DNA from 3 places in the Peribacillus sp. AS_2 genome. Region 2 is predicted to be linked to each of the others. Evidence: riboswitches for the same ligand, from Rfam matches in the RefSeq annotation. Region 2 holds a riboswitch; each other region holds the start of a gene.
What was found. Region 2 has a riboswitch for lysine ahead of OTG27_RS16180 (aspartate kinase). Riboswitches for the same ligand answer to the same signal wherever they lie in the genome.
Positions count from the first base shown of each region.

Region 1: another riboswitch for lysine. It lies ahead of OTG27_RS01935 (amino acid permease); the one in region 2 lies ahead of OTG27_RS16180 (aspartate kinase).
Region 3: another riboswitch for lysine. It lies ahead of dapA (4-hydroxy-tetrahydrodipicolinate synthase); the one in region 2 lies ahead of OTG27_RS16180 (aspartate kinase).

Region 1 covers NZ_JAPTGA010000001.1:414,085-421,008, forward strand. Annotated here, with positions in the region: gene OTG27_RS01920 (GerAB/ArcD/ProY family transporter) at 1-885, shown strand, start outside; gene OTG27_RS01925 (Ger(x)C family spore germination protein) at 882-1,964, shown strand; gene OTG27_RS01930 (glycoside hydrolase family 13 protein) at 2,049-3,728, shown strand; gene OTG27_RS01935 (amino acid permease) at 3,778-5,229, opposite strand; lysine riboswitch at 5,326-5,511, opposite strand; gene OTG27_RS01940 (LacI family DNA-binding transcriptional regulator) at 5,769-6,731, opposite strand.
Region 2 covers NZ_JAPTGA010000008.1:168,765-175,688, reverse strand. Annotated here, with positions in the region: gene OTG27_RS16180 (aspartate kinase) at 18-1,250, opposite strand; lysine riboswitch at 1,340-1,516, opposite strand; gene uvrC (excinuclease ABC subunit UvrC) at 1,578-3,350, opposite strand; gene trxA (thioredoxin) at 3,454-3,774, opposite strand; gene OTG27_RS16165 (electron transfer flavoprotein subunit alpha/FixB family protein) at 3,976-4,953, opposite strand; gene OTG27_RS16160 (electron transfer flavoprotein subunit beta/FixA family protein) at 5,023-5,796, opposite strand; gene OTG27_RS16155 (enoyl-CoA hydratase) at 5,919-6,692, opposite strand; gene OTG27_RS16150 (fatty acid metabolism transcriptional regulator FadR) at 6,818-6,924, opposite strand, start outside.
Region 3 covers NZ_JAPTGA010000016.1:8,760-15,683, reverse strand. Annotated here, with positions in the region: gene OTG27_RS22280 (spore germination protein) at 1-904, opposite strand, end outside; lysine riboswitch at 1,274-1,452, shown strand; gene dapA (4-hydroxy-tetrahydrodipicolinate synthase) at 1,586-2,470, shown strand; gene OTG27_RS22270 (D-2-hydroxyacid dehydrogenase) at 2,610-3,572, shown strand; gene OTG27_RS22265 (carbon-nitrogen hydrolase family protein) at 3,877-4,635, opposite strand; gene OTG27_RS22260 (VanW family protein) at 4,858-5,769, opposite strand; gene OTG27_RS22255 (hypothetical protein) at 5,805-6,659, opposite strand.

The DNA of each region.
Region 1 (6,924 bases), on a different contig from region 2:
CTTGATTTGGTTGCCATCCACAAGGATTTGTTCGGTAAATGGGTCGGAAATGCTTTCAATATTTTATTCATCTTCTACTTTATCATGATTTCCATCATTCTTATCAGGACTTATTTGGAAGTCATTCAGGTTTGGATGTTCCCTGGTGTCAATGTCCTGATGCTGATAACCATCATCCTTATTCTCGTGTATAACTTTGTGGAGGGAGGTTTCAGGGTCATTACCGGTTTTTGCATAATCGGCCTTATAATCGCATCGCCATTATTCCTATTGAATTATTTCCCTTTGAAGTACGCCCACTTTGAAAATTTGGGTCCTTTGCTTGATCATTCCTTTTTGGAAATCATGAAGGCCTGTAAGAAAATGACCCTGAATTACCTTGGTTTTGAATTAATCCTCATTTATTATCCCTTCATTAAAAATCGTGAAAAATCTCAAAAGTGGGCCCACTTAGGGGCTTTGTTCACTATGGTGGTATATGTAGTATCCATCCTTGTTTCATTAGCCTACTATCATCAAGATCAGCTGAAAGATGTAATCTGGGCAACTTTGACGTTATGGAAAATTGTAGACCTTCCATTCATTGAAAGGTTTGAATACATAGGGATTTCCGTTTGGCTGTTCATGGTGCTGCCGAATGTTTGCCTAGGGGTTTGGGCAGCAAGCAGGACAGCGAAAAGAGTATTCGGATTTAGGCAAAAAAAGATGATGGTTCTCATCCTGATCATCATCTTGATTTTCTGCATTTTTTTGGATAACCGCTATAGGATCGATAAGTTTAACACGATCAGTTCGCAAATTGGTTTTTATATCGTTTATTTGTATCTTCCTCTCTTATTCATATGGCAGTCGATCGTCTATAAAGTCAGGGGGCATAAATCATGAAAATCAAACTCCTCTTATTAACATTAGCGAGCTTTTTGATGGCGGCGTGCGGCGTGGAAAAGCAAATATTAGAAGATATATTAATTGCTGAAGTCGTAGGTTATGATGATGCCGGAGACAAGAAAATCAAGGGTACGGTCGTTGTCAGCGTTCCCCAGCCTGGGGAGGAAGCAAATCTGGGTAAAGAAGTATATGAAGCGGACTCCCATGATATAAAGGCGGCCCGCCAGCAGGAAAATGCAAAAACACCATACCCGATTGTCGGCGGGAGACTGACAGTCACTCTATATGGTGAGGAATTGGCAAGTAAGGGATTGAATGATTATGTCGATACATATAGGCGTGACCCAATGGTGGGAAGGGATTTGTATTTAGCGGTCGTTCATGGCAAAGCGGAGGATGTAGTTAAAATGGAGCCGAAGTTGATTAAAACTCCAGGAGTTCAAGTGAAGGAGCTGATCGAACAGAATATAAGGACCAATTTGCCTAATGTAGACCTTCACAGGTATTTATATGCGTGTCATGGTAACGGAATCGATCCGGTCTTGCCCTTATTGGAAACTACAGGAGATCAAATACGGGTAAGGGGAATCGCCTTGTTTAAAAAGGATCGTTATATTGGTAAATATATACCTTATGAAGAAGGCTTCTTATATAAGGTCCTTAGTGAAAATTTTAAGCTGGGGAGTTATGAAATTAAATGGAAGGAAAATGACTTTACCGATATCAATAACGTGGAGTCACGTGTCCATTATCATATTTCGAATGCCAATCAAGACCCTAAGGCCAGGATTGAAGTGAAAATGAAAGCGAGTCTGCTAGAGGTCCAAGGCTTTGATTTGGGCAAAGAGGTCGACCTTAATAAAATAGAGGCCAGGGCCGAGCGGGTCATTGGTAAAAAATTAAATGAGATGGTAACCATGTTTCAGGAGAACCATATAGATCCGCTTGCACTCGGTGATCATGCTAAAAGTAAAACAAGAAATTTTGATCAAAAACATTGGGAGGAGACATATCCCGATATTCCAATCGAGGTCGATCTGGATATTGAAATGATTCAAACGGGAATAGCTGAATAAAAGTAGAATATTCTGGAGTTTCCCCCTTTATAATAGGGTATTGGTGTAAGGATTGTGTCAATGCGGCTAAAAAGGGGGAAAAGCATGGACAAAGCATGGTGGAAAGAGGCAGTTGTGTATCAAGTGTATCCAAGGAGTTTTATGGATAGTGATGGCGATGGTATTGGTGATATAAACGGGATTTTGATGAAGCTCGATTATTTACAAGAGCTGGGTGTGAACGTGATATGGCTATCCCCAGTTTATCAATCTCCCAATGATGACAATGGGTACGATATCAGTGATTATAAAGCAATCATGACTGAATTCGGGACCATGGCTGATTTCGATAGGTTGTTGAAGGCCGTTCATGAACGTGGAATGAAGATCATGATGGACCTCGTTGTCAATCATTCTTCAGATGAACATCCGTGGTTCGAGGAATCCCGATCCTCAAGAGATAATCCGAAACGCGATTATTATATTTGGAAACCAGGCAGGAATGGAAAAGAGCCAAATAATTGGGAGTCCATTTTTAAAGGTTCAGCATGGGAATATGATGAAGCAACCGATGAATATTATTTACATTTATTCAGCAGGAAACAACCGGATTTAAACTGGGAGAATCCTAAGCTCCGTGAAGAAATCTACAGCATCATGACTTGGTGGCTGGATAAGGGTGTCGATGGCTTCCGGATGGATGTCATCAACTTCCTTTCAAAAGATCAAAGTTACTCAGATGGAGCCATTCAGCATGAAAAGCAGTATGGTGATGGAAGCCCCTTTTTCCTGAATGGCCCGCGCATACATGAGTTTCTGCAGGAAATCAATCAACGGGCCCTTTCTGGACATGACGTGATTACGGTTGGGGAGATGCCAGGCGTCACGCCGGAGGAAGCGCAATTGTTCACAGGAAAAGATCGTGGTGAGCTACATATGGTCTTTCAATTCGAACATATGGATTTGGGGAAGGGACCAGAAGGGAAATGGAGTAACGATAAATGGAAGCTAACCGATTTAAAGCGAATCCTCTCCAAGTGGCAGACTGGTTTGGAGAGGGATGGCTGGAACAGTTTATACTGGAACAACCATGATCAGCCCCGGGTTGTCTCGAGGTTTGGTAATGATGGAAAGTATCGTATTGAAAGCGCAAAGATGCTTGCCGCTTGTCTTCATATGCTGCAAGGTACACCTTATATATATCAAGGGGAAGAGCTGGGCATGACCAATGTTGCATTTGAAAGCATCGATGAATACAGGGATATCGAAACATTGAATTCATATGATGAACTCGTCCATTCACATGGCTGGTCAAAAGAGCGGATGATGTCAGCCATCCACGCCCGCAGCAGGGATAATGCGAGGACACCGATTCAGTGGAATGACTCCCGGAACGCAGGATTCACGAACGGGACCCCTTGGATTAAGGTTAATCCCAATTTTCCCGAGATTAATGCAGAAAAGGCTTATAATGATCCGAATTCCATTTTTCATTTTTATAAAAAGCTTATCCAACTGCGCAAGGAACATGATATCGTCGTTTATGGCCGTTTTGAACTGCTGTTGCCGGATGATGAACGAATATTTGCCTACACGAGATCGTTTGAGGAAGAGAAGTTATTGGTGCTATGCAACTTTAAAGAAGAGCAGGCCGCTTATACTTTGCCTGAAGAGCTGCATGCATATTCTGCCACAAAGCTGATCGGCAATTATGGTCAGGAGGAAGAAGGAATCTCCAGCAAACCCCTGCAACCATATGAATGCCGTGTTTATCACTTGAAATGAAAAAAGGACCTGTCCTTCTCCGGTTAGGGAAGAACAGGTCCTTTGCGTATTATTTTGATTTAAGGTCACATTCCTCTGGCGGAATGATTTTCGTTTTATGCTTAATTTTATAGCCGAACCATAGGACGAAAAATAGAATCAAGCCAATGTAGGAAACGAACATTGAATTCCAGTCGATCCCATCGCTGCTGAAAGCCTGATAGCCTTGTCCGATGATAATGATAATACAAAGGACAAGTGCGAATATAGGCCCGAATGGGAAGCCTTTTGCCCGGAATGGTAGAGCATTCATATCAAGGCCTTGAGCTGCATAGGCTTTGCGGAACCGATAATGGGCAATCGCAATCCCTACCCAAGTGACGAATCCTGCCATGCCTGAAGCGTTCAATAACCAGATATAAACGACGCCGTCCCCGAAAAATGAAGCTAAGAATGCAACACAGCCAACTAAGGAAGTCACGATAAGTGCATTCACCGGCACTCCTCTTTTATCTAACTTGCCTAGGAATTTCGGTGCTTTCCCATCACGTGCCAAGTCCCATAACATACGGGTTGAAGCATACATGCCAGAGTTACCCGCAGAGAGTACGGATGATAAAATGATCGCGTTCATGATGGATGCAGCAAATGCAAGGCCGGCCCGTTCAAATACAAGCGTGAATGGACTTACGGCAACATCTTGACTCAATAAACGTGAATCCGTAAACGGAATGATCATTCCAATAACGAAAATTGCAAGGATATAGAACAAGAGGATGCGCCAGAAAACGGATCTGATTGCTTTAGGGATATTTTTTTCTGGATCCTCACTTTCCCCAGCAGTCACTCCAAGCAATTCCGTTCCTTGGAATGAAAAGCCGGCAGCCATGAATACGCCTAGAATCGTGAAGAACCCTCCGTTAAAGGGACCTTCGCCCATTGTGAAATTGGAAAAACCGATTGGGTCATTCCCACCCATGATTCCGAGAATGATCAGAACACCCGTAATCAAGAAAATGACGACTGTCACGACCTTGATCATGGCAAACCAGAATTCTGTTTCCCCGAAACCTTTAACGGACATGTAATTGATAAGAAACATAGTGATTAACGCAATGGCACTCCAGATAAATGAAGGGCTATCCGGGAACCAGAACTTCATAATTAAGACAACGGCTGCCAATTCAGCGGCAATGGTGATTGCCCAGTTATACCAGTAGTTCCAACCAATCGCAAAACCGAAGGACGGATCGACGAATTTGGATGCATAGACACGGAATGAACCGGCCACTGGCATGAACGCTGCCATTTCTGCAAGACTTGTCATTAAGTAATAAACCATGATGCCGATGACCGCGTATGCCACCAAGGCACCGCCGGGACCGGCTGAATGAATGGCCCCGCCACTAGCTAAAAATAAACCTGTTCCAATCGTTCCACCTAATGAAATCATCATTAAATGACGCGCTTTCAGGCTCCTTTTCAATTCAGTAGGGCTTGATGGTGATTGTGAATTTGACAATTGATGTTACACTCCTTTTTATTGGAAGGGAACGAAAAATAAAAAAACAGCAGTCGAAAAAGATCGACGGCTGTTTATAATAAACCCGTTTATCCTTCCGAAGATAGCTCCCCACGCTTTTTTGAAAAAACGTGACAGTGGTGTTCCTATTCGGTAACACCGCCAGCGAGAATATACATGGAATATACCCTAACTTCGGCAACTTATCCTTTCAAACGGAGTCTTTAATTTTCCAGAATCTCGTCCGTTTTACTTTTATAAGCTGCAGCCTCTAACTCATCGGTAAATGAGGAAGTATTCAATTTTCTAAAATCGTTGGCGTCAGCTTGTAGGTGACGTCGTACGACTGTACTCATGAAATTCATGCAATCGCTAATAGATTGCTAGTAATTGAGTAAACTTTACTATATCAAAATTATAAAATAACTTCTGGGATATCGCAATGATTATTTTATGTGGTTATTTTTTCCTAGTTAATGAATGATGGCTGTAAGGAGGAATCAAGTGACGATGTACTAAAATATAGCACATCCTGATAACTAAACGGTTTTCCTTTTTATTAGGGCATAGTCCAGTTTTACATGTTTGACCTCTTCAGGATTCTCAAAGAGATCCACTGCCATTTTCCCGATCCATTCCAGCGGTAAGGAAATGGTCGTGATGTCGAGCATTTCGCCAAGGCTATCATTATTGAAGCCAAGAATGGCCACATCTTCCGGTACCCTTATACCCGATTTCTTAGCGGTAAGAATGAAGCCCGCCGCCGTGTCATCATTCGTGATGATGATGGCTTCAGGTTTATCCATCATCGAATTCCATTCCTGAAACAATTGTTCACCGTCCTTAATGTGATAACTGCCTTCAAACAGCCATTCTTTATTGTTTATCAGTTGATGTTTACTCATGATATCGTTAAAGGCCTTTGTACGATGGGAACTGTTTCTGCTCTTTTTACGGCCGAGGCTGTATCCGATTTTCTTATATCCTTTAGCAATCACGTACTCAAGGGCACAGGAGAAAGCTGCATAATGATCAATGCTGATGGATGAGAATTCAGCCTGGGCGGTATCTTCACATAAAATAATCGGTCCGTATTTTTGATAATCCAAGAGGATTTTCATTTCCGAAATCCTTGAACAAACGATAATGCCATCGAGCTGCTTCATTTGCAGCATATTAAAAGCCTGGATCTCTTTCTCCCTGTCATAATTTGTTTGAAAGATGACGATATGACAGCCAATTGCATTTGCCTGTTTTGTGATTCCGTTAACGATTGCCCCGTAATATGGGTGATTGTTGAAGGGGATGATGACGCCGATAAGATTGGTTTTCCCTTTTGAAAGATGGATGGCGTTGATGTTTCTCGTATAATTCAAACGATTGATCGCTTCTAGGACGCTCTTTCTTTTATCGGGGCTTACATAAGGATGATCATTCAATACACGAGACACTGTTGAGACAGATACACCAGCACATTGAGCTATTTCTTTAATATTTGTCATGGTATCACCGTTTTTCTTTTTTTATATTGTACAGTATGAAACCCATTTCAGGGCAAGGGAACAGTGGGGACTGCTAAAGATTTCTGCAAATAGGGTCTTGTTATGGTATTGGTTTCATCCTTTAAGATTGGTCTAAGTCTTAGAGGAGGAGGAAAACATGATGTTCCAAACTTTAATCACCCTGTTTTTGCTT
Region 2 (6,924 bases):
TATTGGACTCCTGACACTTAGGCTAGCACATTTGCATGCTGACCAAGTTTAAATGCTTCATGAAGGGATTCAACTGCCTTCACCATTTCCTTTTCATTGACGACGGTCGAAACTTTAATTTCCGATGTGCTGACCATTTTCACCTGGATGCCTGTATTGGCCATCACTTCAAACATTTCGGCAGCCACTCCCGGATTGGATACCATACCAGAACCGACGATGGACACTTTGGCCAATCCGCTCTCCGTTTCGACCCGGTCGAATCCCAATTGATCTTTATTATTTTCCAGCACGATCAAGGCCGCTTCCGTATCTTCACTTTTTGTGGAAAAAGATAGATTCGTCGTATCCTCGGCAGTCATGCTTTGAATGATGATGTCCACATTGATCCGGTTTTTCGCAAGCGTCGTGAAGATCGTGGATAATGCACCAAGTGATTGGGGCAAACCATATATTGTGACCCTCGTAATACTGTCTTCAAAAGCAATGCCGCGTACAATTAAGTTTTCTTCCATAGTTGCTTCCTCCTCTATGATCGTACCTGATTCTCTCTCCATGCTTGAACGGACTTCAAGCGGAATTTGATAATTCTTTGCATATTCGACAGCCCTTGGGTGAAGGACGCCCGCCCCCAGGTTGGCAAGTTCCAGCATTTCATCGTAAGAAATGGATTGGAGTTTTCGCGCGCCTTTTATGTAGCGTGGGTCCGTTGTGAAAACACCCGTTACATCTGTATAAATATCGCATCTATCCGCATTAAGCGCTGCTGCGATGGCAACTGCCGTCGTATCGGAACCGCCTCGCCCTAAGGTAGTGATTTCCCCATTTGCATCGTTACCCTGGAAACCGGCTACGACCACTATTTTCTTCTCCTGAAGCTGGGCTTGGATCCTCGTGGCATCGATGTTTAAAATCCGGGCATTCCCATGAACGGATTCCGTTTGCATGCCAGCCTGCCAGCCGGTATATGAAATGGCTTCATGTCCTTCTTCAATCAATGCCATCGTTAACAGGGAAATCGTTACCTGTTCCCCAGTCGTCAATAGCATATCCATTTCCCTCTTGCTTGGGGATCCGGAAATATCACGCGCCATGGAAACCAATTGGTCCGTTGTTTTCCCCATAGCTGAAACAACGACGACAACCTCATTTCCTTTCTCCGCTTCCTCGATTACCCGATTGGCAACATTTTTGATTTTTTCTACGCTACCGACGGATGTTCCGCCGAATTTTTGAACGATTAATGCCATCCTCATGCACCCTCTCTACTTTTTAGGCAATAAAAAAAGCAATGAGAAATATCTCATTGCTGTGGTCACATATCTTAATACTGTAATCACAGTGAGATAGCTCTCCAGGGTATAAACCCTGACAATCCGCCATTTCTTAAATGTCGGACCAGGAGGACAAGGTATGAGTCTTGTCTTCCTTCGGCGGCGTCCCCTTTCAAAACCTTTCATGGAAGCTCATACTTCTCCAGGTTTTTACTCTTGAATTCCGCACCTCTATCAGCACTTTTAAGTTGTCTAGTTAAAAATTCCTTTTAATCATAGCATAGAGATTTATCGGTAGCAAGATTATTCTTGTAATTTTCTAACGATTCCCTCGGCTACCCCTTTTGGCATACCAGCTTCAATGATTTCCTCGGCCGTCGCCTCTTTGATTTTCTTCAATGATCCAAAATGCCTTAATAATTGCTTCCTTCGCTTTTCCCCGACTCCTGGAATATCATCAAGCTGGGAGTGAACCGCATTTTTCCCGCGTAGCTGGCGATGAAACGTAATCGCGAACCGATGCACTTCATCCTGAATTCTTTGCAATAGGTAAAATTCCTGGCTCCTTGAATCAAGAGGTACAAGTTCAAGCGGATTTCCGATCATCAATTGCGAGGTCCTATGCTTTTCATCCTTAATGAGGCCTGAAAGTGGAATATCCAAGCCTAATTCATTTTCCAGAATATCCCGTACCGCTTCGACATGTCCCTTTCCGCCATCAATGATGATCAAGTCCGGAAGCGGCAGCCCTTCTTTCAATACTCGTGAATACCTTCTTCTGACCACTTCACGCATCGATTCATAATCATCAGGTCCCTGGACCGTCTTGATCTTATATTTTCGGTACTCTCTTTTTTCCGGCTTCCCATCAATGAACACGACTAAAGCGGAAACGGGGTCACTTCCCTGGATATTGGAGTTATCGAAAGCTTCAATTCGATGCGGGGTGTAGATACCCAGTTGTTTCCCGAGGTTTTCCACCGCATTGATCGTTCTTTCTTCATCCCTCTCAATCAAAGAGAATTTTTCCTGAAGGGCGATGGAGGCATTTTTATTCGCCAATTTAAGCATGTCTTTTTTCGCTCCCCGTTTCGGGTGAATCGTTTTGACACCAAGCAGCCCTTCGGCCATTTCGGCATCCACAGATTCAGGCAGCAAGATTTCCTTTGGTTTAAAGTGGTTCGTAATCTCGTAAAACTGACCGAGGAATGTAAGAAGTTCCTGTTCGGGTTCATCGTAGACCGGAAAAAGCGAAACATCCCTTTCTATCAATTTACCCTGCCGGACAAAAAATACCTGAACGCACATCCAGCCTTTATCATAGGCAAAGCCAAAAACATCCCTGTCGATGAAATCGGTCGTCATCATTTTCTGCTTCTCCATCGTAATATCGATGTGGGCAATCTTGTCACGGAACTCCTTGGCCCTCTCGAAATCGAGTTCTTCCGATGCCTCCAGCATTTTTTCAGTCAGTTCTTTTTTTATTTCAGTATGCCCGCCGTTCAAGAACCGGTTGATATCATCGACCATTTTTTTATATTCCTGTTCCTCTACATCATATACACATGGGGCCAGGCACTGACCAAGGTGATAGTAGAGACAAACGCGATCCGGTAACGTATTGCATTTTCTTAGGGGATAGATGCGGTCGAGCAATTTTTTCGTTTCGTTAGCTGCAAATGCATTCGGATAAGGACCGAAATATTTCCCTTTGTCTTTTTTGACTTTTCGCGTAATGATTAGACGCGGGTGGCGTTCCGCAGTCAGCTTGATGAAAGGATACGTCTTATCATCCTTTAGCATGACATTATATTTTGGGTCATGTTTTTTGATTAAGTTCAACTCTAAAATAAGAGCCTCGATATTGGAAGAGGTGACAATGTATTCGAAATCCTCAATCTCGTTCACGAGTCGAAATGTTTTACCGTCGTGAGATCCCGTAAAATAAGAGCGGACACGATTTTTCAACACTTTCGCTTTGCCTACATATATGATCGTTCCCTGACGATCTTTCATTAAATAACAACCAGGTTGATCGGGAAGAAGGGCAAGTTTATTCTTTATTTGTTGATTCATGCATTCAGCCTCCTGTTCTCCCTTTTTTACAATCATTATATATCAAGATAGCGAAAAAAGCTTCAAGTCCGCAGACTTGAAGCTTTTATTAGCTATCTTACTATTACGCGTGTTTTGCAATAAGTTCAGCAAGTGCTTCTTTAGGTTGGAAACCAACAACCTTATCGACCACTTCACCGTCTTTAAGGACGATTAATGTCGGGATGCTCATCACACCGAATTTTCCAGCTGTTTCTTGGTTTTCATCTACATCCACTTTTACGATTTTTGCTGTATCGCCAATTTCAGTATCAAGCTCTTGAAGAACAGGAGCGATCATTTTACAAGGTCCACACCATGGAGCCCAAAAGTCTACAAGAACGACACCTTCGCTAGTATCTGTTGTGAAAGTTTGGTCAGTTGCATTTACAATAGCCATATATATTTCCTCCTCAAATTTACTCAAATAACTAAAAACAGTATACCACTGTTGCTCAAATCGATGCTAATATTTTGCTTCAGTGGTAGGATGTCCAAAAAAAGAGTAACTATGCAGGCCAAAAACCCTCCCCATTAGCGCAAACAAAGGGGCAAGACATGTATCGGCTTATGCCGAATGTCTTGCCCCTCATCTGTATTATTTCTATTACGCGTTAACTTTAAGTTTTTTGAATTCTTCCGTAAGTAATGGAACGACTTCGAAAAGATCTCCGACAATTCCATAATCAGCCACATTGAATATGTTAGCTTCCGGGTCTTTATTGATGGCAACGATAACCTTGGAATTGGACATTCCCGCTAAATGCTGGATCGCACCGGAAATTCCGCAGGCGATATAAAGATCAGGTGTTACGACTTTACCCGTTTGCCCGATTTGTAATGAGTAATCGCAATAGTCTGCATCACATGCTCCCCGGGAAGCTCCTACCGCTCCGCCAAGAACCTGTGCCAGTTCCTTTAATGGTTCAAAACCATCTTCACTTTTCACGCCACGGCCACCCGCGATGATTACTTTCGCTTCTGAAAGGTCCACCCCTTCACTGGCTTTTCTAACAACATCCTTAATGATTGTCCGTAAGTCCTTAATATCCACACTTAATGTAGAAACATCACCAGAGCGGGACTCATCTTTCGCTAATGGTTCGATATTGTTCGGACGGATTGTCGCGAAAATCACGCCAGCTGTAACAATTTTCTTTTCAAATGCTTTACCAGAATATATCGGGCGGGTGAAAACGATATTTCCGCCTTCTTCTTCAATGGATGTAACGTCGGAAATCAATCCTGATTCAAGTTTTCCAGCCAATTTAGGTGCAAGGTCTTTTCCTAAGGCTGTATGCCCAAAGAAAATTCCTTCCGGCTTTTCCTGCTCGATGACGGCAAGCAAGCTTTGCGCATATCCATCTGAAGTATATTGTTTCAATTGATCATTTTCGACTGCAATAACCCGGTCTGCACCATACTGGATCATTTCATTACCGAAATTCTGAACACTGTCACCAACTAAAACACCAACGATTTCCCCGCCATCCGCTGCAAGCTTAGCCGCACCGATAGCTTCAAATGATACATTTCTTAGTGAACCATCACGAACTTCGCCCAATACAAGAAACTTTCTAGCCATTTATAAAAACCTCCTGTGCTCTATTTTTCTTTTTGTCGTGTGTTGTTGTTTTGAGATGTACCGTATCGATTAAATCACTTTTGCTTCACTGCGTAATAACTGAACAAGCTCGGTAACTTGAGCACTGATTTCCCCGTCCAAAACTTTTCCAGCTTCTTTTTTAGCAGGAAGGTAAATTTCAATCGTTTTTGTTTTGGCCTCAACATCGTCCTCTTCCAAATCCAGGTCATCCAATTCCAATTCTTCAAGCGGTTTTTTCTTTGCCTTCATGATTCCTGGCAATGAAGGATAACGTGGCTCATTTAGCCCTTGTTGCGCTGTCACCAATAATGGAAGAGAGGCTTCGATCGTTTCAGAGTCCCCTTCGACATCACGGATAACGCTTACATTTCCATTTTCTATGTCCAATTTAGTAATGGTTGTAATATAAGGAATTCCCAAAATTTCGGCAACGCGTGGTCCCACTTGACCAGAGCCGCCATCGATTGCAACGTTCCCTGCAATGATTAGATCCGCATTTTTATCTTTTAAGTATTCGCCAATAATTTTGGCAGTCGTGAATTGGTCACCATTTTCTATGTCGTCTTCTATATTTATCAATACAGCTTTGTCAGCACCCATTGCCAACGCTGTGCGTAATTGCTTTTCAGCCTCTTCTGTTCCGACAGAAATAACCGTTACTTCGCCGCCTTGTGCATCACGCACCTGGATTGCTTCTTCAACTGCATACTCATCGTATGGATTAATGATGAATTCTGCCCCATCCTCATTGATTTTCCCGTTGGATAGTGTAATTTTTTCTTCTGTATCAAATGTTCTTTTCAGCAGTACATAAATGTTCACGATAATACCTCCCGAATAATTTGAGTTTTGAAGATTATGAATTTTATTGATATATAGTAATGTTCTACAGATTTCACCATAATCCTGCATGATATATAAAAATAGTTATTTAAACCGAAACATCATTTCCCTTTGAATACAGCTTCCCTTTTTTCAATGAAAGCGGCGATTCCTTCTTGTGCATCGGCAGTATCGAAAGCCTGACCAAAGAGGGCAGCTTCCCTTTCCACACCTGTATGGTAAGAATCATGCTTGGAATAATTCAATAACTCAATGGCCGCCTTTAATGCCAGTGGGCTCTTCTTGGCAATTTTATTGGCTAGATCCTTAGCTTTTGGAATCAGTTCTTCATCCGTGAAGGCATGATTCGCCAATCCGCATTGCACAGCTTCGGTGCCTGAAATCGGTTCGCTTGTAAACAGCATTTCAGCTGCCTTTGCCATGCCTACGTAACGAGGAAGACGTTGGGTCCCAGCAAATCCGGGGATTAAGCCCAACTGCAGCTCAGGCAAACCAAGTTTAGCCCTTTCGGTGACCAAACGGATGTGGCAGGCCATAGCCAGCTCCAATCCTCCGCCAAGCGCCGCACCATGGATGGCTGCAATGACCGGTTTGGGAAAAGATTCGATTTTCTCAAATACAGATTGACCATTCTTGGTCAGCTTCTCGAAAGCTTTCCCGTTTTTCACTTCCGTAAACTCTTTAATGTCCGCTCCTGCAGAGAAGAATCTTCCTTCACCATGAAGAAGGACAACCCGTACGGCTTCGTCTTTCCCAATTTGATCGAATGCCTGTGAAAGCTCTCCGATGATAGCCGAAGAAAGTGCATTTGCTGGTGCATGATCAATCGTTATAAAAGCCACATGATTTTCGACAGAAAGCTTAAGATATTCCATATCAATCCCTCCAGGCATGATAGTCAAACTTTTTTGATAATTCTCTATGTATCACTTCCAGTTAAAGCTGGAAGTTGAATTAACCGATTCTTTCGAGGATGGCTAGCCATCCTCTATTTAAATCGTTAACTTTTCAGGCCACAGCCGCCAATCAGCAGGCGGTGAACGTCTGGTGCAAGGTCAGGAAGCGAATACTTTTGCTCATTCATGACCCAAGTCGTCACAGTTTCAT
Region 3 (6,924 bases), on a different contig from region 2:
CGACATATATGGGGGTCATTAGGATGGAAAACAATACAGCAAAAAAACGAATAAGCCTAAAGAATGAGGCAATCGTCCAGTTGAGAAAATAATCTTCGAATGCCGCAAAGTATTCAAAGAATGTGGAGGGCCCAAGTAAGCCATGTGGAGCTCCATCCACCAAGATCACTACTTTGCCTTCTCCTAGTACCGCAGCCAATCGATCAGGTCGTTCCGTATCGATAAATTGAGGAAAAGGAGAATTTTTATTATCTTCAATCATTTGTGAAATATAGGAGCTATCAATTATTTGGTTAACCCTTAAATCAGATATGCGCTGTATGACGGTTTCTACATTCTCCTTATTTGCAATTCCTTCTATATGAAGCACTGCTACTCTTGTTTTGGATAACTTCCCAACAATAATTTCTTCAACAGCAAGTTCTGCAATAGGAAGCCGTTTTCGGATTAAATATAAATTCGTATCAAGTGATTCGACCAGTGCCTCTTTCGGACCGACAACACTGAACTCTACCTCTGGCAGTGTAACTTGCCTGGAAGTGTTATTTGCTGCTTTAACTAAAACTGCCTGATCAGATTGATTATTTAATGTTATGGCTATATAACCCATTAACAGCTGACTTTGTAGTTCAGCAGGATTTTTTGTGAAAACAAGCCCCTCTATTGGTAAGTTGTGTACAAGCTCCTCCAGAGTTGAAGAATTTGTATGTAAAAAAGGAAGGAGGTCTCTATGCATTATATCTTTATCAATTAATGTATCGAAAAAAGATACACAGTATATTTCATTTTCAAAATTGAGTGTAAAGCTTGTGAAGTCCTTGGACTTTTGCAGATGTTCGAGTACATCAGTGAAGTCTGTAGATTTATGATTTTCTTGCTTTTTAAAGAATGAATATCTTTTCAATAGACTCCACTCCTTTGATTGTAAGATATGGATATTATTAACGAATGGTAGGATTTTATACGCACGAATACTTAGTTGAAATTACTGATTAAAATTAGCGGCCAACTGTAATTTTCAATAAATTATCAGTGAGTTTTAATCGGATAAATGAAAAAGAATCATTAAAGGGAGTTGTATTGTCTACTACTCCCTCGTCCATTGAATATTTGTTCAGCCTATAACGAATAAAGATGAATCCACCCCAATACTCTAGCCATTCCCCATAGATTTCTAGCATTCTTAAAAAACTTCATAATTAGGCTTGCAACAGAAGGGATTCCCTGTTATATTACAATCAATTAAATATTTTCTTACTTCAAATTTTTTTGAAGTGAGGATAGAGGAGCAAAGACCATTAGTACACATTTTGAGGAGAATGAGATCCTATGACTATTGTGGAAAGGGGAATTTGCCGAAGCGGAAAGAATCTCATGTTCTTGAAGCTGGTTCTGCTATTGAATAAATACAGGACTGTCATATAGGAAACTATATGGAGGGCTATCTTATGCGCGGAAACATTTTTTAGTAAATATTGTTTCTACTGCAGCAGCGAATCCTCGTTGTTGCTTTTTTGCGTTTACTCCTGAATGGCCCTAACCACCTCTGAATATTTTTAAAAATTATACAAAAGGGTGTGAAGTTATGAATTTTGGCCAAGTTTTAACCGCAATGGTTACCCCGTTCAATCATAATGAAGAGGTTGATTTTAATGCTACGAGAACTTTAGTAAACCATTTGATTGCTAATGGTTCTGATGGATTAGTAATAGCCGGTACAACTGGAGAGTCCCCTACCTTAACTCAAGAAGAGAAAATAGATTTATTCAAATTTGTTGTAGATGTTGTTGATGGAAGAGTTCCAGTCATAGCTGGAACCGGCTCAAATAACACGAGAGCTTCCATCAGCTTAACAAAGCAAGCGGAGGCAGCAGGAGTCGACGGAATCATGCTCGTCACCCCCTACTATAACAAGCCGTCTCAAGAAGGACTATTTCAGCACTTTAGCGCTATAGCCCATTCAACATCATTACCGGTAATGCTTTATAATATTCCAGGTCGAAGTGTTGTAAACATGTCAGTGGAGACGATTGTCAGCCTCTCAAAAATCAACAATATCGTGGCAGTAAAAGAAGCAAGCGGTGACTTGGATGCCATGGCACAAATCATAAGCAAAACAACTAGTGATTTTACTTTGTACAGCGGCGATGATGGGTTGACATTACCGGTTTTAGCCATCGGTGGAACAGGCGTTGTTTCGGTTTCTTCACACATAATTGGTAATGAAATGCAAGAAATGATCAATAGCTTTAAAAATGGTGATGTCCTTGGCGCTGCCGCTGCACATCGTACACTTCTTCCAATCATGAAAGCATTATTTGCTGCACCAAGCCCGGGACCAGTAAAATCTGCATTAAATATGCGGGGGGTACATGTTGGAGGTGTCCGCTTACCATTGATCCCTTTTAACGATGAAGAAGAAAGAGCACTGCAAATAGTTCTACAGCCTAGTAACGCAGAAACCATTTAATTAAATAAATAAAACGAATGATTCTGGAGAAATTTTAAAAAGCAGTGCATACTCGAAAGAAATGCACTGTTTTTTTATCCATGTACGACTCAGGAGAAAGAATTTATACTATATATAAAGAATCATAAGGAGAGAGCCAATGGGGGGTACACACAAACCAAGCATTCTTGTATTTAGTCCTATTAAGTCAGAGGTCGATGCATATGCTGATCAAATCCGAAATAGTGGGTTTATATCGGTAAAGACAGCGAAAACTTTGGAGGAAGCAGAAAAATATTTACCCGGCACTGAAGTTATTTTGGGATGGAATTTCCCGACGCAATTACTATGTAAACCAGTTGCCTCATCTGTTCGCTGGTTTCAATCAATGGGAGCCGGGGTCAATGATTTGATTGCAGACAAATCGATACCTCAAAACATTACAATAACTCGAATTATTGACCAATTTGGTGCTTACATCTCTGAATATGTATTTTCGTTTCTCTTGGACATAGTGAAAGACGGTCCTCGGATGAGACAATCGCAATTGGAGCGGAGATGGGATCCTTTCATTTCTGAAACTCTAAAGGGGAAAACAATCGGGGTGGCTGGACTTGGATCGATTGGCGCTGAACTTGTACGTAAAGCCCGGGCATTTGAAATGAATGTGCATGGGTTAAGCTTTAGTGGAAAACAAGCAACACTCGTGGATCTCCACTTTACTCCAGACCAATGGGGTGAATTTGTAAAAGATCTGGATTATTTGGTCCTGACCCTTCCTTTAACGGATTCCACTTATCATATCATTAACCAGGACCTTCTTTTAGCTATGAAGTCCAACGCTTACCTTATCAACGTTGGCCGCGGAGCATTGATAGATGAAGGGGATTTACTATCTGTCATGCGAGCAGGGCATCTACAGGGAGCAGTCCTCGATGTATTTGAGACAGAACCGTTGCCAAAAGAACATGCCTTCTGGTCCATGCCGAATGTGTTTGTCACTTCCCACCTGTCAGGACCAAGTACGATTAACGAAGTGAGCAGCTTTTTCATAGAAAATTTAAGTCGATTTTCAAGTGAACAACCATTAAGTGGAATGGTAGATCGGAACCGAGGGTATTAAACCCGATTAGAATTGTTGTTATTTGCTTGCAATTATTTATTGAAAAGGCCGCATTCTCCAACGGAGGAATGCGGCCTACAAACTAAAAGTGAATAATTTGACTTTTTTCAAGGATTATTGAAAGTGGATTTTCATTTGTTTAGCTTTATCTCCCTCTTACAAATCAAAAACCCTCACAAGAGATAGGCTTTTTTCGATGGAGTTACCGTGAGGCGATGTACCACCATCCATTTGTTATCTCCTCATGTATCGTTCCATAAGAAACTGGCGCACCCTTTATCAACAAGAGTTGGTGCAGTTCTCATTATATGTACTCGATGTCGAAATGAGTGGATAGTAAATCCATGCTTTGTAAATCCCATTCAAAGGTAAGTATGGCTGATTGTTTTGATTTATGAGTCAGGAGGGGTACACCATTTTTTATGATCATGCTTTCTGCATCCCAAAAACGGACCGTTTCGTCTTCGCCAGTACGATTACAGACTATTACGGGCAGCCCTGTTTCTAGTGACCTTTGTTCCCATTCTCCCTCCGGACCATGTAATCCGGGACCCCAAGAAGACGGTGCAAGTAATATTTCTGCTCCTTTTTCAGATAAGGTGCAAGCAATATCTTTGTTATATGCGTCTGCACAAATCATAATACCAACCTCAACATTGTCTGTTTTTATTGGCTCCAATACTTCCCCTGAAGCTGACCAATCATCAATAACACTGATTTTTCTCTGTTTACCTATTAAATGGCCTTTTTTATCTATGACAAACACAGAATTATACAACTCTCCGTCACTGCCTTTTTCAGGGCAGCCCAAAAATACAGTGCTTTTCAAATTCCTTAGTTTACTGCCCAAATTATTCATCCAAGCATCAGGTTGCTTGTTAATCCATCCAGTCCCAACCTTATGATTGAATTGAAGTCCGCTGACACATAGTTCGGGTGTTATAATCCATTCGGCATTATTATTTGCTGCAATATGAATGGCTTGTTCAATCAGTTTTTGGTTATGCTCCACATCACCAGCGATGGGCAATAGGTGCAGTAAAGCTATTTTTATTTTCCCCATAGTGATCTCCTAAACATCAACTTATATTATGGTCATGCTTGTAATGATTGTAGCATGGACATGGATTGGCTTGTTCATGTAATCTGTCCCGATAAAGAAAAAGCTGTTTCCTCCCCCATCTCTAAACAAGCCCTTGCTCCAATGAGCAAAGGCCGTTTTTACGAGTTTCTTCTATATATACACCAAATTTGCCTAAGGTGCCCCCATTCGTATACGGTACTTTTACGAACGAATAATTTGTTCTTTGGATATCTGCTTTGAAGCATCGGGAATCTTTCGTATTTTATAATTGATCATATCTGAAGAGTAAACCTTGATACTCACCATTCCTCCTTGGATTGTAGCCCGGATCAGGATCGGTTGATTGTACTTGTTTTTAAAACTAAAATCAGGCCCATACCAGCTTACTGTAGCATCGCGGCCAGATGGAACATACGGAACGCTCCTTGTATGGGAATAGCGTTGAACCGTTTGCAACCCTGCATTGTCGATAGCATTAAACAAGGTGGATGAAACCTGGCAAATCCCTCCGCCAATCCCTTCAGAAAACTCTCCTTTAACGATAACCCGAGCGAGCAAATATCCTTTTTCTACTGACCTCTCGCCAACAACTTGGTTAAAAGAAAAGACCTCTCCTGGAAACACGACATAATTATTAATGGCTTCAGTGGCAAGTGAGATATTATTTGAACGATTTTTATTGTTCACATTAAAATAGGTTCTATATTCACCTATCTTTTTTTCACGAATTTCCGCAAGCATTTCGCTGTCAACCTTTGGATGAATAGCAAGCAAAGGTACTTCTAGTTTATATGATCTACTACGGTACAAAAAGGAATGAAATTGTTCTTTAAAGGCTTGATGGTATAGCTTGTAACCTACCCGCCCAGGTAGAATATTACCTTGCTTGTCCATTGTGGCATTTACAGGTTTTTGGTAAACTTGCCGGTCTATTTTTTCGACAAATTGATGGTATTTATCCACATCCAACATAGGAACATCCAGGTAGGGCATCGTAATATCAGCATGGTTGACACTGGCAATCGTTTGTCCTTGGTGGGTTACCAATAAGCTTTCTGAAATATTCACTGGTTGAACGAATAGCAAAAGTCCGGCAATCCATGTTAATCTCATTGAATGCACCTCCTGGGTTGGTTTATTCACAATTTTCACCTCAAGTCTTCATAAATTGCATCTTGATCAATAAACCAACGATCAGGCAAACTCTCCTTGCGGATCATAAAATGCATAACCTTTTTTTCTTTGCCATCTTTCTTCTTATAAATAGCTACTTGAACGGGTACATCCACGAGAAATAGACCATTTAGCTGTTCAGGCGGTTGTCTTAAAGGGTCAATCACACCAAAATATGTAATATCTTTAACAAGTTTATTGACACGGTTAGGGTGACTCGGATTTGATAAGGTCATTGCTAATAATTCCTGATTTCCTTGATTAATGGCAATGGTGAAAATACGTATAAGTTCATAAGGATTTACGGTTTGTATATAATCATCAAGCTTACCAGCGGCTTTCAATATCATTAATTTATGAGAAAGATCTTCGTTTTTCAAACGATGCGTAATACTTCCAGAGAAATGAACACAAAAATGACCTGAAAAACCATTTGGAAGAGCACCAGCACCATGTGGCATTCCGTGCATGGATGCAGCAATCATTTGATTATTGATTAATACAATAATGGCTCTTCTATTCCAACTCCATTTATTATTATAAATTTTCTTCATGATTTGAGTATCTTCTTTGGTTAATGGCTGTACATCGGCATGATGGCTGCCTGCCCTTCGTTGTACCTTAAATGATAAACCAGTTTCAATATCGATTATGGTGAAATTTGTTTTATCAGGAATAATGTTGTTTACAATCTCCCAAGGTAACATCTCAATTTTAAAACTTATAGGTCCTTCTTCATCTTCCCATTCCATGGCATAGACCGACTGATCGACCATTAAGACAAATATAAAAATAGCGATAATTACTTGATATAATGTATTGTTTTTCATTTGACCTCTCCTGCATTTTTTCTTATTATTTCAGGACATAATAAATTGAATACCTTTGAAAATTTGGAAATTCTTCAAATTAAGCTAAAAAGGCTCAGACATGCTAGTAATGATGTTCTAATATGTACTTTTGATATCCCTAATCCGGTAACTTAGAAACTGCACAAGATGCCATGCGGCCTGCTCCGTAGAAAAATAAAAGACATGATATACAAAAAAGAAAACATCAGTGGGATTGATAATCTCACTGATGTAAGGCTAGCCT